4 regions of the Christensenella sp. MSJ-20 genome follow, and region 1 is predicted to be linked to each of the others. Evidence: riboswitches for the same ligand, from Rfam matches in the RefSeq annotation. Region 1 holds a riboswitch; each other region holds the start of a gene.

Region 1 (3,340 bases):
TGACCTTCTAAAAGATATAATTTGTTTTGCCAATACAGTTCACGATGAAAATTGTTATATTATTTTTGGCATTTCTGATTCTTTACAGATTTTAGGGATGCAAAAGAAGCGGATCAAACAAGCTGAGATACTTGATGCAATTTCTAATCTTACGTTTGCGGGTGATGTCTCACCCAAAATAGAAGTAAAGACTATTGTGTTAGATGGACAAGTGCTAGATGTGCTGATTATTTTTAATGTAGAACGCACGCCTATATATTTAAAAAAGAATTATGGCACAATGCGGGGCGGATGCATTTATACACGTGTGGGCGATAAAAATACTCCTGATAATGGAAATGCGGATATTGGAGAGATAGAGGATTTGTGGCGCAAGCGATTTGGACTCACTAAGCCACCATTGGAATTTATCTATGATCGTATGAATAATAAGTTTGAATGGATAGAACAAAACGAGGGTTTTTATAATATTTACCGCCCTGAGTATACTATTCAAATACAAAGTAAAAACGATGAAGCTAGAGATGAACCAATGTATTATTCATACGCAATGGTAAACTCACAGACATCATTTGAAGTTTTAAATATCAAATATCAAAATATAATATTAGAATCTTATGGGTTGATTATTTTGGATTCTGGCCGACTGAGGATACCAATACCTGATCAGGGATTTGTCTGTCATAAGGGGTATGAGATATGTCCGAAATATAGTTATGAATACTATATTCTTGGTAGTAAACTTTATAAGATATTATCTTTTCTATATGAGCCACAAAATGGTGATGAACACTCTGCGTTTGAGCGTCTTAAAGAGGTGATTCTTATTTATTACTCGGAGGAAGAAAAACTAGCCTTTGAATCATTTATAGAAGGAAATCAAGACTTGCCAGAAAAATATATTGGTCGAATCAATAGGTTCAATTATATGAAAACCAATGATGAAAAAATTAAATTCTACTTGGAACGTTTAAAAATAGGCGTTGCTCTAAATATATTGTTGACAGACTGGCGAAACAAAAAATTGTAGTCAAATTTGACTACAATTTTGACTACAATCTCACCAAAAAACAGTGGAAAAAGCCGTCTTTTATAGAAATAATGGAATCCCAAGAAAATGGCCAAAAGCCTTTATTTAAGGGCATTTTCAGCATTTTGGGGGTGTCTTAAAAACTGATGAGCGTTGATCTCCGACTCTAAAGGCCGAAGGTTCGAATCCTTTCGGGTACGCCAGCGGCAGGTTGCCGCATCCAATACCGCAATTTACTTGGGTGGATTGCGGTATTTTTGTATCCGTTAGAGAATCTCCATATCGTAAAATTCTGTCAGCAGCCAGGCGCTGAAAAAATTTGCAAACCCATAGGTGGTTTGCGAACTTTTTTGTATTCTGAAAGCCATGTTTGTTGAAAGCCTTTTTTCAAAGCTGGCCTGCGCTATTCGTATATTTCATGTTTTTTGTAAGTTGATCATGCCTTTCGATTGGCTCTATGTGGGACTTTTAAACGATTTTTTGTTGACTTACACCAAAACCGCATGCACCCAGCCTGTGATAAAAAGCAAAAAAAGCATCCTGCAAAAACTTGACAATTATTGGAGAATATATAAGAATACACACGAATTAAGTCCAATAAACAAGTGAATAAGCGTCTTATCTTCGAGCCATCACGCCTAAGGGGTTCTATGGGGTGTTGGCCGGCCTTAAAGGCAAAGGGTTTCTTTGGAAACGAAGCAGCCTTCCAGTATGAAAAGAAGATGGTGTTTGCGCTGTGATGGGCTTGAGCTCCGCTTTCAAACCTACATGCAATGATAAAGCATCCGTCTTTCTTAACAGAAGGGCGGATTTTTTTACGATGAGGAGGAGAATCATGAAAAGAACTCTTGCACTGTTCCTGACCATGTGCCTGGCCCTTACCCTGTTTGCAGGGTGCGGCAGCGCACAGACCAACAGCAACGAGACCCCGGATGACCGTTCCGTTACGGTAACCGACATGAGCGGGGATTCCGTGACCATCGAGGGTGAGGTTAAGAGCATCATCAACCTGTGGCCCGCCGGAACTTCCTCGTTCTTTGTGATGGGCGCTGGCGATCTGGTAAAGGGCCTTGCCGTTAACAGCACCGGCACTATGAGCGCCTGGACCCAGTACTTCTATCCGGAATCCGTAAACATCCCCGCTCTGGGCGGCACCACCCCCTCTGTGGAGGAGCTCATCAACCTGGAGCCTGACTTGGTTATCATCCATCCCAGCACGGCCAAGGATGGGTTTGCCGAGCAGATCCGCAAGGCCGGCATACCCGCCATCAATATCAACTTCAGCGACTATGAGAGTATGATTGAAGCCTACACCATTCTGGGCAAGGTATTGGGCGGAGACTATGAGAAAAAGCTGGCGACCTGGTGCGAAGAGGTGGAGACCAAGCTGGCGAAATCCCGGGAGCTTACCAAGGATATCCCCGAGGATGAGAAACCCGTGGTCTATTACATCGCCGGCCAGGGAGAAAGCCTTGTGACCACCATGGCCCAGAACTCCATCATGCAGGATTGGGTGGAGTCCAACGGGGGCATCTATGCCGCCAAAGCGCTGAATCTGGATTCTACCGAGGTGACCGCGGAGCAGATCTTCCAGCTGGATCCCGACGTGATCATCGTGGGCGGCGCCTACCAGCATGTGCTGGTTGACCAGCTCAAGAACACCGATGGCTGGAAGGATCTGAAGGCCGTAAAGAACAACCGCGTATACACCAATCCCTATGCTTGCTTTAACTGGGATCGCTTTGGCCTGGAGAGCAACCTGCAGATTGAATACGCGCTGATGGCCATCCAGCCGGAGATTGCCGCAGAAAACGGTATTGACCGGGAGTATATGGTGAAGCGCATCATCGAGTTCTATAAGCAGTACAACGGCAAAGAGCTGACCGCGGAAGAGGCCGGCTATATGCTGGACGGCTTGAAGCCCGATGGTACCGCTGAAATTCCTGTTCAATAAGCAATGAAACGATTGAAAGTGAAAAGTGTTAAGAGCCTTCCCGAAAACGGGGAGGCTCTTGACAAAAAGTCTCTTAATATCTCAGAGCGCCGGTACCGGGTGGTTATTTGGGGTGTGGCGGCGGTTCTGGGGCTGGTTTTTGTGGCGTCGCTTTCCATAGGGCGCTATGGCATCGGTTTTTTTGATACCATAAAGATTCTGCTTTCCCGGCTATTTCCCATCCAGCAAACTTGGCCGGATATGGCAAGCGCGGTGGTCTTTGAATTTCGGCTGCCTCGGACCGTGGCGGCCATGTTGGTTGGATCTGCACTGGCCCTTTCCGGTGCGGCCTACCAGAGCATCTTCAAAAATCCCAT
Region 2 (3,340 bases), 160 kb from region 1:
AAAACCGGCTGAACCCGTTGGCCAAGGTCAACGAGGATCGATGCAGCGGCTGCAATATGACCATTCCCAGCTTGACCCTTCGGAAGATCAAGGAGGGGGAGGGGATCATCGAGTGCGAGAGCTGCGGCAGGATTCTCTTCATGGAATAGGTATGACGCGAGTAGGCTGAATGACCGCGAGCGTTTGCTCGAGGAAAGTCCGAGCACCATAGGGCAGGATGCCGGATAACGTCCGGTGAAGGCGACTTCAAGGAAAGTGCAACAGAGAGATACCGCGAATCCCGTTTGGGACGCAAGGGTGGAAAGGTGAGGTAAGAGCTCACCAGCGGCCTGGCGACTTGTCCGCTATGTAAACCCCATCCGGTGCAAGGTTGATAGGGAGCAATTGTGGCGGCCCGTCACGCTCCGGGTAACTGCTTGAGCCCCGCGGTGACGCAGGGCCTAGATAGATGGTCATTCACGACAGAACTCGGCTTATAGGCTTGCTCGCTTCATGGAGGCCCGCTTATGCGGGCCTCTTTTTCTAATTTGAACGGAATAGGCTGGGGCTTACGCGTGTCGGATTCTCTATGCCAGAATATGGAGGGACTCTATATTGTTCTGGGATGAAAGACGCTCTTTTGAGCGGATTGACCGGGATGCAGGAAGTTGGAATTGTGATGGATGCGTCTGAGGTTTTCACGGAGAGAAGAAACTTCGATCCAGGGGAATCGCCTCGTGAAAAGCTAAAATGGACGTTTTAGGGTATGGATGAAAGAAACTCCACAATGGTTTGGTTCAGCCGTTTTGCGAACACGGGCGGGATGCTGTGGGACGCTCTTTTTTATATCTGATAGGTGCAGTGCTGTTTCGGCAGATCATTCATACGGCCGATGATATTACATTGCTGTCTATTTTGTAGAGACCGGAACCGCTTGATATTGGGTTCTAAAATGGACGGCATTTTCTTGGGGATTTTCAGAAGCCATGGGCTGATTAGGACGGCATCTCTGAGCAAGGACTGGTATTTGGAAAGAGGACACGGATCTCCGTCATTGAAATAATCCAATGGGGCAAAAGCCCTATGCGATAAGGAAATACAAAAATTAGATAATTTTTGTATTGATTAAATCGATTGCTGAAAATATCGTGGGATTGGTTGACAAAAAACCGAGGGGGATGCTATGATAAGAGCAAATTAAATACTGCTCTGAACTGAACGCCTAAGAACCTCGCGTTTATGGCCAAAAGTCGTTAGGGTATAGGGGGAAACACCTATGCCTCCCGGTGTGGAAAAGAGTGCGAGAAACCCAAGTAGGGGTTTATTGGCTTTACACATCGTAAAGCCTTTTTTGTTCGGCGCGGTACTGAGATTGGATATATGCATCTGCGTATATTATATTCCGTTGTAAGGGGCATGCGAGGACCGTGTATGGTGGACATGGTCCTTTCCCTTTTTTGGGGAATCATGTTACTATACTGGCATACTCTCTACTATGGCAGAGGCATTTTTTGATGGAGTGAAACAAATGGAACAGTTTTGGGAATCCCTCAATGGGTGGTTTGAGGGCGGCGCCCTGCAAGCATTGATCGACACCCTGCTCATCGCCCTCTTGGCGGTGATCTGTCTATGGATCAGCCGGCGGATTTTCCGGGGGATTCAAAAGCGTATGGGATCCCGCCGCACCAACCTGCGTTTTTTGCAGTCCATCGTTCGGACGCTGATCATCCTCTTTGCCCTTCTGGGCATCCTATACCAGATCAAGCCCCTTAGGGGATTCCTGACCTCCCTTTTGGCCGGGTCCGGCGTGGTGGCGGTCTTTATTGGCCTTGCGTCCCAGCAGAGCCTCAGCAACTTCGTCAGCGGGCTTTTGATCTCCACCGCGAAGCCCTTTGCGGAAGGGGATCGGGTGAAGCTGCGGGATATTGGGGTAACGGCCATTGCCGAGAGCGTGACCATCCTGTACAGCAAATTCAGAACCTTTGACAATTCCCTGATCGTAGTGCCCAACAGCGTTTTGGATAAGATGGTCATCGAGAACACCGATGTGGTGGGGGACCGATTCTGCAACTTCTTTGACATTGCCATATCGGGCCAATCCGATTTGCTGCTGGCCATGGAAACCGTAAGGGACATCGCGGAGCGCCATCCCCTCTGTCTGGATCAGCGGACGGAGGAAGAACTGGCCGAGGGCAAGCCCAAGGTGCCGGTCCGGCTGGTGGATATCGATGGAAACGCCCTGAAGCTTCGGGCCTCCATTTGGACGGAAAGCCCAGCCTTGGGCTATACTGCTCTTTGTGAGATCCGCCGGGATGTGAAACTGGCCTTTGACCGGGCGGGTATCCAGTTGCCCCGGCAGTATGTGGTGGTATCCCAGGAGCCTGTGGAAGATTCCTCCAAAATGTGATAGGATAAGGGCAGTGAAAATCGGAATGAAACCGTAAGGGAGTGGAGCTTGTGAATACCTATGTTATCAAAAAGATTCCCGCTGGAGCGAACGTCCCCTGGGAGGATATCCCCCAGGCGGATATTACCAACTATTCCCCCAATGAGAAGGAATATTATCCCAAGGCCTATGCCAAGGTGTGCCATGATGGGGAACGGTTTTATGTAAAATTCCATGCCGAGGAGCCCGCTATCCTGGGTACCCTGCGGAATTACAACGATCCCGTATCGGAGAACAGCTGCGTGGAGTTTTTCTTGAACCCCTATCCCGATGTTCGGGAGGACTACATGAATTTTGAAACCAACGTCTTGGGGGCACTGCTCCTGGGCTTTGGGTACATCAAGCCCCGGGGGCGTTTGTGGCATATCCTGCCGGAGGAGTTCCATATCCAAAGCACGGTGGCGGATCCTGCGGATTACAATGGGGAGTATTGGGAGCTGACCTATGAGATTCCATTTGCCATCTTGAACCAGGTATACGGCTGTACCGGCTTGGGCTCTGGCAGCAGGATCAAGGGGAATTTCTTTACGGTGTGCGCCCAGGGCGACCTGCGCCACGCAGGGACCTGGAACCCCACGCCCGGCTTCCACGAGCGTTCGGGCTTTGGGGATTTGATTTTAGAGTAGTTACAGGATTCTGAAATTGAAACGGAGGGGATTTCCCCTCCGTTTCCTATATTTGCCTATTGTCAACCCTCTGAAAAAAGGATAATCTTGGATTATCCAGAGGGGATTTTATCTGAATATTAGGGAACGATTCCACCGAACTGCAATCTGTGGGCGCCGCAGTTCTCCGGCGTTAAATCATTTTAAAGGGGTTGTTGTGATGGAATTTAAGAAAAAGCTGCTGCTGATCAACGTCCAGGAACTGCTGTTCTACGCGGGGATGGTTTCCCTTTCGTTTATCGCGGTGATC
Region 3 (3,340 bases), 720 kb from region 1:
TATCGCGCAGATGGTGGTACAGACGGTTGTGATGATCATCGGGAACTCACGTTCCGCCTACTGTTGCTTTGTGGCCTTCTTTGTGATCTACATTGGGATGCAGATCGCCAACGGAAAGCTGCTGCAAAATCCCGTGTGGAACCGTGTTCTAAAGGTGGCCATCGCCCTTGTGACGGTGGCGGTCATCGTGGTGGGCAGCAATTTCTTGGCCGAGGGGATCAACCGAGGCGTTTATGAGCTGAACAAGGCCATCTTCTCCCTGCGCTATCCCGACTATGATCCCGATTCCCCCAATTATGGGGATACCGACAACTGGTTTACGCCTCATCCCCTGGAACGCAGCAATGAGGAGGCGTCCAGCAATATCCGGCTGAACATGATCGCCACTGGCTGGGATACCTTTAAGGAGAATCCCATTCTGGGGACCTCTCCCGGGGATTTGATCCGCTCGGTTTTGGATACGGCGGAGCGCCAGGGCCAGCCGGAGGACTCGCTGCAGGGCATCGAGGGCGGGCGGGTACACAACGCCTACCTGGATGTTTTGGTGAGCATGGGGCTTTTGGGATTGATCCCTATGATACTGTTTGCGGTTTACTCGGTGATCAAAGCCTACCAATGCACCTTTGCCTGCCGAAAGGACCGGCCCGCCTATGATCATAACACCTTTGTGGTGAGCGTGATCGGCGCTATGGCCACCTTCTTCTTCATGGAATCCGCCATGCTGTTTACCATGTCCTTCGCAGAGGCGTTTTTCTGGCTTTCCCTGGGGCATCTAGCCCAGCGGGCGAAATTTCAGGGGAAGCGGATCTCCCCTCAGGTTGACAAAAACGGCGTGTGCCATTTATAATGTAGAAAATGTATCCATGGATACCATAGGATGGGGAGTGATCCCCACATTCCGAGTCCCTCTCCCTACGGATGGTTTCTAGGGGAGCCGGGCCAATGGGTTTGGGTGGAAACGCCTTGGCCTCCCGCATTTGGAAAGGAATGAACACCGGCGGCTGATCGCCCTTGTTTGTGATGCAATCTAAAAGCGGGAATCCCCGCTTTTTTGTTTGTTTGGGGGGAAGGATACACCATGCTATCTCTCTCTGCGAAATTGAGATTCCCCTCCCTTTTTCGCAAGAATTGGATAGGGTAGGGCCGTCGCAAGACGGCCCTATCTTTTTTAAAAGGGAAGAGTATTCCAATTTTGAAAGACTACATAAGTAGCATAAATTTTCTTTGACGAGGATGGAGGCGCCTTTTATAATAGGAAATACAAAAAGCATGTGAACGATATCACAATAGGGACAGTTCGATTCCGAGTTGATTCGTCTAAGGGCCTGACGCCTAGGGGGAACCAACCGATGGGTGGGGTAGGAAACGCCCCCGCCTCCCGCTTTGGAAAGGAACGAATTTCGGCCGCGGCGGCGCGGTGGATTTTGTTTTACCCGGCGGGAGGAGAACTCCCGCCGTTTTCTTTTGTATCTATAGCTTTCGCTGGTGGAAGACTAGCGGAAAATAGAAATATGCCATAGGAGTGAAAACAGATGTTGCAGAATTTTGTACAGCAGATCGGAACGAAGTTCATCTTCGGCAAGGATGCTGAAAAGCAGGTGGGCACCGAGCTGAAAGCTTTGGGCGCCACCAAGGTTTTGATCCACCATGACAGCGGTCAATTCCTGTATGACAGCGGGCTGCTGGAGGCCGTAAAGGGGTACCTCACCGATGCTGGCCTTGCCTATGTGGAATTGGGCGGCGTACGGCCCAATCCCCGGCTGAGCAAGGTCCGCGAAGGCATCGAGCTGTGCCGCAAGGAGGGTGTGGACTTTATTCTGGCCATCGGCGGCGGCAGCGCCACCGATTCCGCCAAGGCCATCGCCCTGGGCACCGCCTATGACGGCGACGTGTGGGACTTCTATGCGCACACCGTCAGCATGGAGGACGCCATGAAGGTGCAGGCCCTTATGATCGGCTGCCTTCTGACCTATCCCGCTACCGGCACCGAGGTAAGCGGCGGCGGCGTGATCACCAATGACGAAACCCTGGAGAAGCGGCCCTATGGAAACCCCAACGGCAGCACCCGGAGCAGGGTTTCCTTCATGAACCCGGAGCTTTCCTACACCCTGCCTCCCTATCTGACCGCCTGTGGCGTGGTGGATATGTACTCCCATATCATGGAGAAATATTTTACCCCCGATACCGATTTCGGTATTATGGACCGTTTGGCCGAGGCCGGCATGCGGAACATCCTGGTGTATGGTCCCAAAGTGCTGGAGGAGCCCACCAACTACATGTATCGCGCGGAAATCATGTGGTCCGGCTGCGTAGGCGCGGACAACTCCCAGGGCCTGGGCCGCGAGCAGGATTGGGCGCATCACTACATCGGCCATGAGATCAGCGCTCTTTACGATACCGCTCACGGCGCTACCCTGACCATCATGTGTCCTGCCTGGATGAAGTATGTGTATAAGCACAATCTGCCCCGGTTCGTCCGGTACGCTGTGGAGGTGTTTGGCGTGGAGAACGATCCCAGCAATCCCGATTGGGTTGCTCAGGAGGGCATCCGCCTGACCACCGATTTCTTCCGCCGCATGGGTCTGCCCACCTCCTTCGCCGAGGCTGGCCTGCCCACCGACAAGTTTGATCACATCGCCAAGATGGCTCCCATCAGCCAGGGCGATGACCATATCGGCTCCCTGATGCCCCTTTATGAGAAGGAGTGCCGGGAGATCCTGGAGCTGGCCCGGTAACGGACCGGCGAGAGGCTTTTGCAAACAAGAGAACGGCATGGATTCCATGCCGTTCTTTTTTTGTTGAAAAGCGAGCTGGGTCTAGCAGGAGAACCATACCAAAGGTCTGAATCATGGGGGGCGGGCTGCGGCAGATAGGATCCTTTAGGAAAACTTAAGGGTTCCTTTAGATGTTGTGGCGACCACTCGTATATAATGAGATGGAACCATGGAATGGGAAGAAAACGGTGCAAAAGGAAACAATCCCTTGGTTTTTGCGTCCAATCCAAGAAAGAATGCCCAGAAACGGACGGATGCAAATTCATATGGTTTGTGTTAAGATATGTAGTAATTCAAATAAGCCAAACGATCCTCTCCGCCTGGACTGGGCGGGGAGCCATGAGCGGCTTCGGCGGATGAGCCGGGCCGCACAAGCGAAAGAGAGGCAAAAACAGAGATGTCCTTTTTAACGGCTTTGCGTGGCGTGATCAATACCATCAATGTGATCACCATGCTGATCCTGTTATACCAGTTGGTAATCGCGCTATTCTGTCTGAAGGACCGGCCCAAGCGGCAGAACCAGGTGGACCGCAATCATCGGTTTGCGGTGATCATCTCGGCCCGAA
Region 4 (3,340 bases), 350 kb from region 1:
CTGGCCGCCGCAGCCCGTCCCCACAAGAAGGCATAGCGCCAGCATACAAAGTAGGATTCGCTTCATCTCACTGCACCGGATGGAGGCGGTCGAAGTCCAGATAGGCATAATCCGCCCGCCAAGTAGCATAGATGTTCTCCCCGTCGGCCTCCTCGGGGTACTGAATCAGCTCCAGGGCATGCTCCCCTTTGTAGGTCCAGTTGGCCCCGATGTTGTACAGTTTATCCGCGTCCCAGCCCAGGTAGATGAGGAGGTCCCGGGTCATACCGGCATAGCCCCCGCCGCCACACATGAGAAAGATGGCCTTATCCTTGGGAAACAGCTCGTCCAAAATCATCTGGGACTCCCGGTAATTGGGGGTGGCAGACGCGATGGAGCCATCCTGGTTCCAGGTCAGGGTAAAAAGGGTTTTCCCCTCGTAGGCCCCCGATACCGGCAATGCCGGAAGAGTGGCGATGTAGGGGTAGGGTACCACTTTGAATCCCTCTATGGTGCGGGTCAAATCGGCTTCGCCCCCGATTGCGGCATAGTCCGCGGGGTCAAAGAGCATCCGGACATCCCGGTAACAAACGTCCTCCCGCCCCAGAAAGCCGTCGATGGTCTCCATGTTGATGTTGGCATCCACCCCAAACTCGCTGTCCGCCTGGACGGACGGGGCGGGCAGGGGGTCGGGCGTCTGAACCTGGGCTGCGGGCGCTCCGCCGCAGGAAGCCAATGCCAATATCCCCAGACACAGGGCAAGGACTGCAAATCGTTTCACATGCGTTCCCCTCTTTCTGCAGTATTGTGAAAAAAAGAGCCCGCGGGAATTCCCCAGGGGTCGTCCCGCAAACGCGGAACCCCCCGGGGCATACGGCTGTAAAGCCGCTCCCAATACGGGCTCAACAGGTCGGTTGGTTATTCGGCGGTGATCTCCACCACCAGCTTGGCAAACAGCTTGGAGCTGGTCTCGCCGCAGGGGGCAACCCAGATGGTGCCGTCCTCGCCGGTGGCCTTGTCCTTCTCAATGGCCACCAGGGTATACTCGCTATCGGCCACAGCCTTCTCATACTCGCTCTTGTAGCCGTCGTTGGCCACGGCGGTCACCTTCTCATAGGAGGTCACGCCGGCAGCGGCCAGCACGTCGGACAGCCGGTAGCCGGTATAGGCTTCCTCAGCGGTGTTGCCCTTGCTGTTGGTGACACTGGCGGTGATCTTGTAGATCTTGAGGTCCTTCAGGGTGTCGTTGGTAACCTCTTTGCCATTTACCTTAAAGGAATAGGCGGCAAATTCCACCTTGTCGGTACGGTCCAGAATCTCGGGCTTCCCAGCGGTCTCCCCACCGGAAGCGCCGCCCTGGCCGGGATCGGGGGTGGTGGTTACATCGGCGTCCACGGTAAGAGCAACGCAGCCCTTCAGATAGTTGCCGGTGGTCTTGTTGCTGCAAGGCGCAAACCAAGGAGCTTTGCTGAACTGGCTGCCATCCTGGGAGATGGCGATAAGGGTGGTATCCAAAGCAGCCTCTTCCCCGGTCACCTCCACGGTATAGCCGTCATCCGCGGCGGCGGTCAGCTTGGTATAGCCCTCGGTGATGCCGCAGGCGGCCAGCACGTCCTTCACGGCAAAGCCTACATAGGTCACGGTGGACTCAGTTCCAGCGCTGTTGGTGCTGGTGGCCTTCACGGAATACACCGGGTAGTCCGCCATGGTCTCGTTGGTTACGGCGACGCCGTTCACGGTGATGGAAAAGGCCGGTACAGTAACGCCCTTTACCTCTTCCGCAACCGGGCCGTCTCCGCCGGGCGTGGTGGCAGCGGGCTCATTGCTACCGCAGCCCACCATGGCAAACACCATAAATGCCGCCAACATAAGTGCCAAAAGTCTTTTCTTCATAACCCCTACTCCTTCCAGAATTGGATCATCAAAAAGGGTTCTTTTTCCGATGAAAAAGAACCCTTTTTATGCAAACAGGATTCCTTTCCGCATTGGGAAGCCAGCCCGTTTCCAGGCGGACTCTGGCTGTGGGCCATGGCAAGCGCGTTAGGCCGGTCAGCTCGAAATCACGATCATATGATTCTATTAATCCATACAAATTCTAGCATTGGCGCCAATGCCTGTCAATGAGCGGAGCGCCTATTCCAGGGTATACCCCAGATAATCGGCGTCAAAGGTCTTCCCAAACATCATGGTATAGTATTCATCCACCTCGGCCTGAAGCTGATCGGCGGTAAAATAGCTGGGATACATCTCATGGAGCATATAAAAGATGGCCAGAACGCTGGCAACGCCAGGCAGGTCCCAGGAATCAATCCTGGCGGGGATCACCGATACCCGTCCCGTTTGAATCGCGCGCATGGCAGCCCAGGTGGGATCGGTCAACAGATCCTCCACGGCATACTCCAGCACGGTGGAACTGGTGCAAAAGAGGACATCGGGATTCCAGGTAAAGATGGTCTCTACCCCCACCGAAGCCCAATTACGGTTGCCGGTAACGTCTTTGGCTACCGGGATGCCGCCGGCTTTTTCAATCATATAGGTTTGCAGCATGTCTCCGCCAGCCACCCGGCCCAGCTCACCGCCCATCACAAGGGCGGTAACCCGCTCCTCCTGGGGAATGGTTGCCACAATGCCGTCGATTTTCTCCAGCTTGCCATCGATCCAGTCACTGACCTCCTGGGCCCGGGCGGATTTCCCAAAGTATTTTCCTAAAAGAGCCAGGGTGTCCTTAACCCCTTCCATATCCTCGGCGGAGATGCACAGGGTCCGGATTCCCAGCTTTTCCACGGCTTCCACCGTCTTGGGATCTCCCACCCGGTGCAATACCACCGTGGGCCGGTAGGAAGCCAGCGCCTCCAAATCCATCACCCCGCGGCCCACGCTCCCGGCCTCCCCAAGGGCGGGAACCGCAGTGGTCCAGAAGGAGGATTTGCAGTTGATGGCCAGCACCTGATTCTCCAAATCAAGGGCCACGATAAAGGGAACCGCTACGGCATATACCGAGGCGATGGTCTCCTTCCCTCCATCTTCCGGTATCGGAAGCACCGCTCCCGCCGCATCGGTGATGGTTTCCCCCGTGGGGGTATCGGCGGGGTTGCCGCCGCAGCCCAGGGCGGTCAGCAAAAAGGCCGCGCTGAGCAGGATTGTCAGCAATCGTTTCATAAGCGGTTTCCTCCGTTACTGCAGCTGGCTGGGCAACTGCACATCGATGGGGCCGGAGCCGGGGATGGTAACCACCAGCTTCTGGAAATACTTAACGGAAGCTCCCTGGACCGTCTCGGCGATGACCCGGAGAGGCCCGGCGGTATTGCCGGCAATTCCAGTGTAGCCCTCATGGTTTTCAGAGTCCACAATGGGGTAGCCG

Evidence for each region. A riboswitch is a leader RNA that binds a small molecule or an ion and turns the genes downstream of it on or off. The one in region 1 is predicted to bind molybdenum cofactor.
Region 2: another riboswitch for molybdenum cofactor. It lies ahead of KP626_RS03155 (mechanosensitive ion channel family protein); the one in region 1 lies ahead of KP626_RS03960 (ABC transporter substrate-binding protein).
Region 3: another riboswitch for molybdenum cofactor. It lies ahead of KP626_RS00220 (iron-containing alcohol dehydrogenase); the one in region 1 lies ahead of KP626_RS03960 (ABC transporter substrate-binding protein).
Region 4: another riboswitch for molybdenum cofactor. It lies ahead of KP626_RS05735 (hypothetical protein); the one in region 1 lies ahead of KP626_RS03960 (ABC transporter substrate-binding protein).

What each region holds. Positions count from the first base shown of each region.
Region 1 covers NZ_CP076563.1:772,523-775,862, reverse strand. Annotated here, with positions in the region: gene KP626_RS03965 (helix-turn-helix domain-containing protein) at 1-1,030, shown strand, start outside; molybdenum cofactor riboswitch at 1,641-1,768, shown strand; gene KP626_RS03960 (ABC transporter substrate-binding protein) at 1,866-2,984, shown strand; gene KP626_RS03955 (FecCD family ABC transporter permease) at 3,003-3,340, shown strand, end outside.
Region 2 covers NZ_CP076563.1:611,086-614,425, reverse strand. Annotated here, with positions in the region: gene KP626_RS03165 (zinc ribbon domain-containing protein) at 1-149, shown strand, start outside; RNA gene rnpB (RNase P RNA component class A) at 158-492, shown strand; molybdenum cofactor riboswitch at 1,175-1,294, shown strand; gene KP626_RS03155 (mechanosensitive ion channel family protein) at 1,508-2,386, shown strand; gene KP626_RS03150 (carbohydrate-binding family 9-like protein) at 2,437-3,051, shown strand; gene KP626_RS03145 (MFS transporter) at 3,251-3,340, shown strand, end outside.
Region 3 covers NZ_CP076563.1:50,633-53,972, forward strand. Annotated here, with positions in the region: gene KP626_RS00215 (O-antigen ligase family protein) at 1-847, shown strand, start outside; molybdenum cofactor riboswitch at 885-1,004, shown strand; molybdenum cofactor riboswitch at 1,302-1,394, shown strand; gene KP626_RS00220 (iron-containing alcohol dehydrogenase) at 1,533-2,735, shown strand; gene KP626_RS00225 (glycosyltransferase family 2 protein) at 3,172-3,340, shown strand, end outside.
Region 4 covers NZ_CP076563.1:1,120,335-1,123,674, forward strand. Annotated here, with positions in the region: gene KP626_RS05725 (hypothetical protein) at 1-108, opposite strand, end outside; gene KP626_RS05730 (hypothetical protein) at 68-760, opposite strand; gene KP626_RS05735 (hypothetical protein) at 898-1,872, opposite strand; molybdenum cofactor riboswitch at 1,937-2,051, opposite strand; gene KP626_RS05740 (ABC transporter substrate-binding protein) at 2,113-3,138, opposite strand; gene KP626_RS05745 (hypothetical protein) at 3,154-3,340, opposite strand, start outside.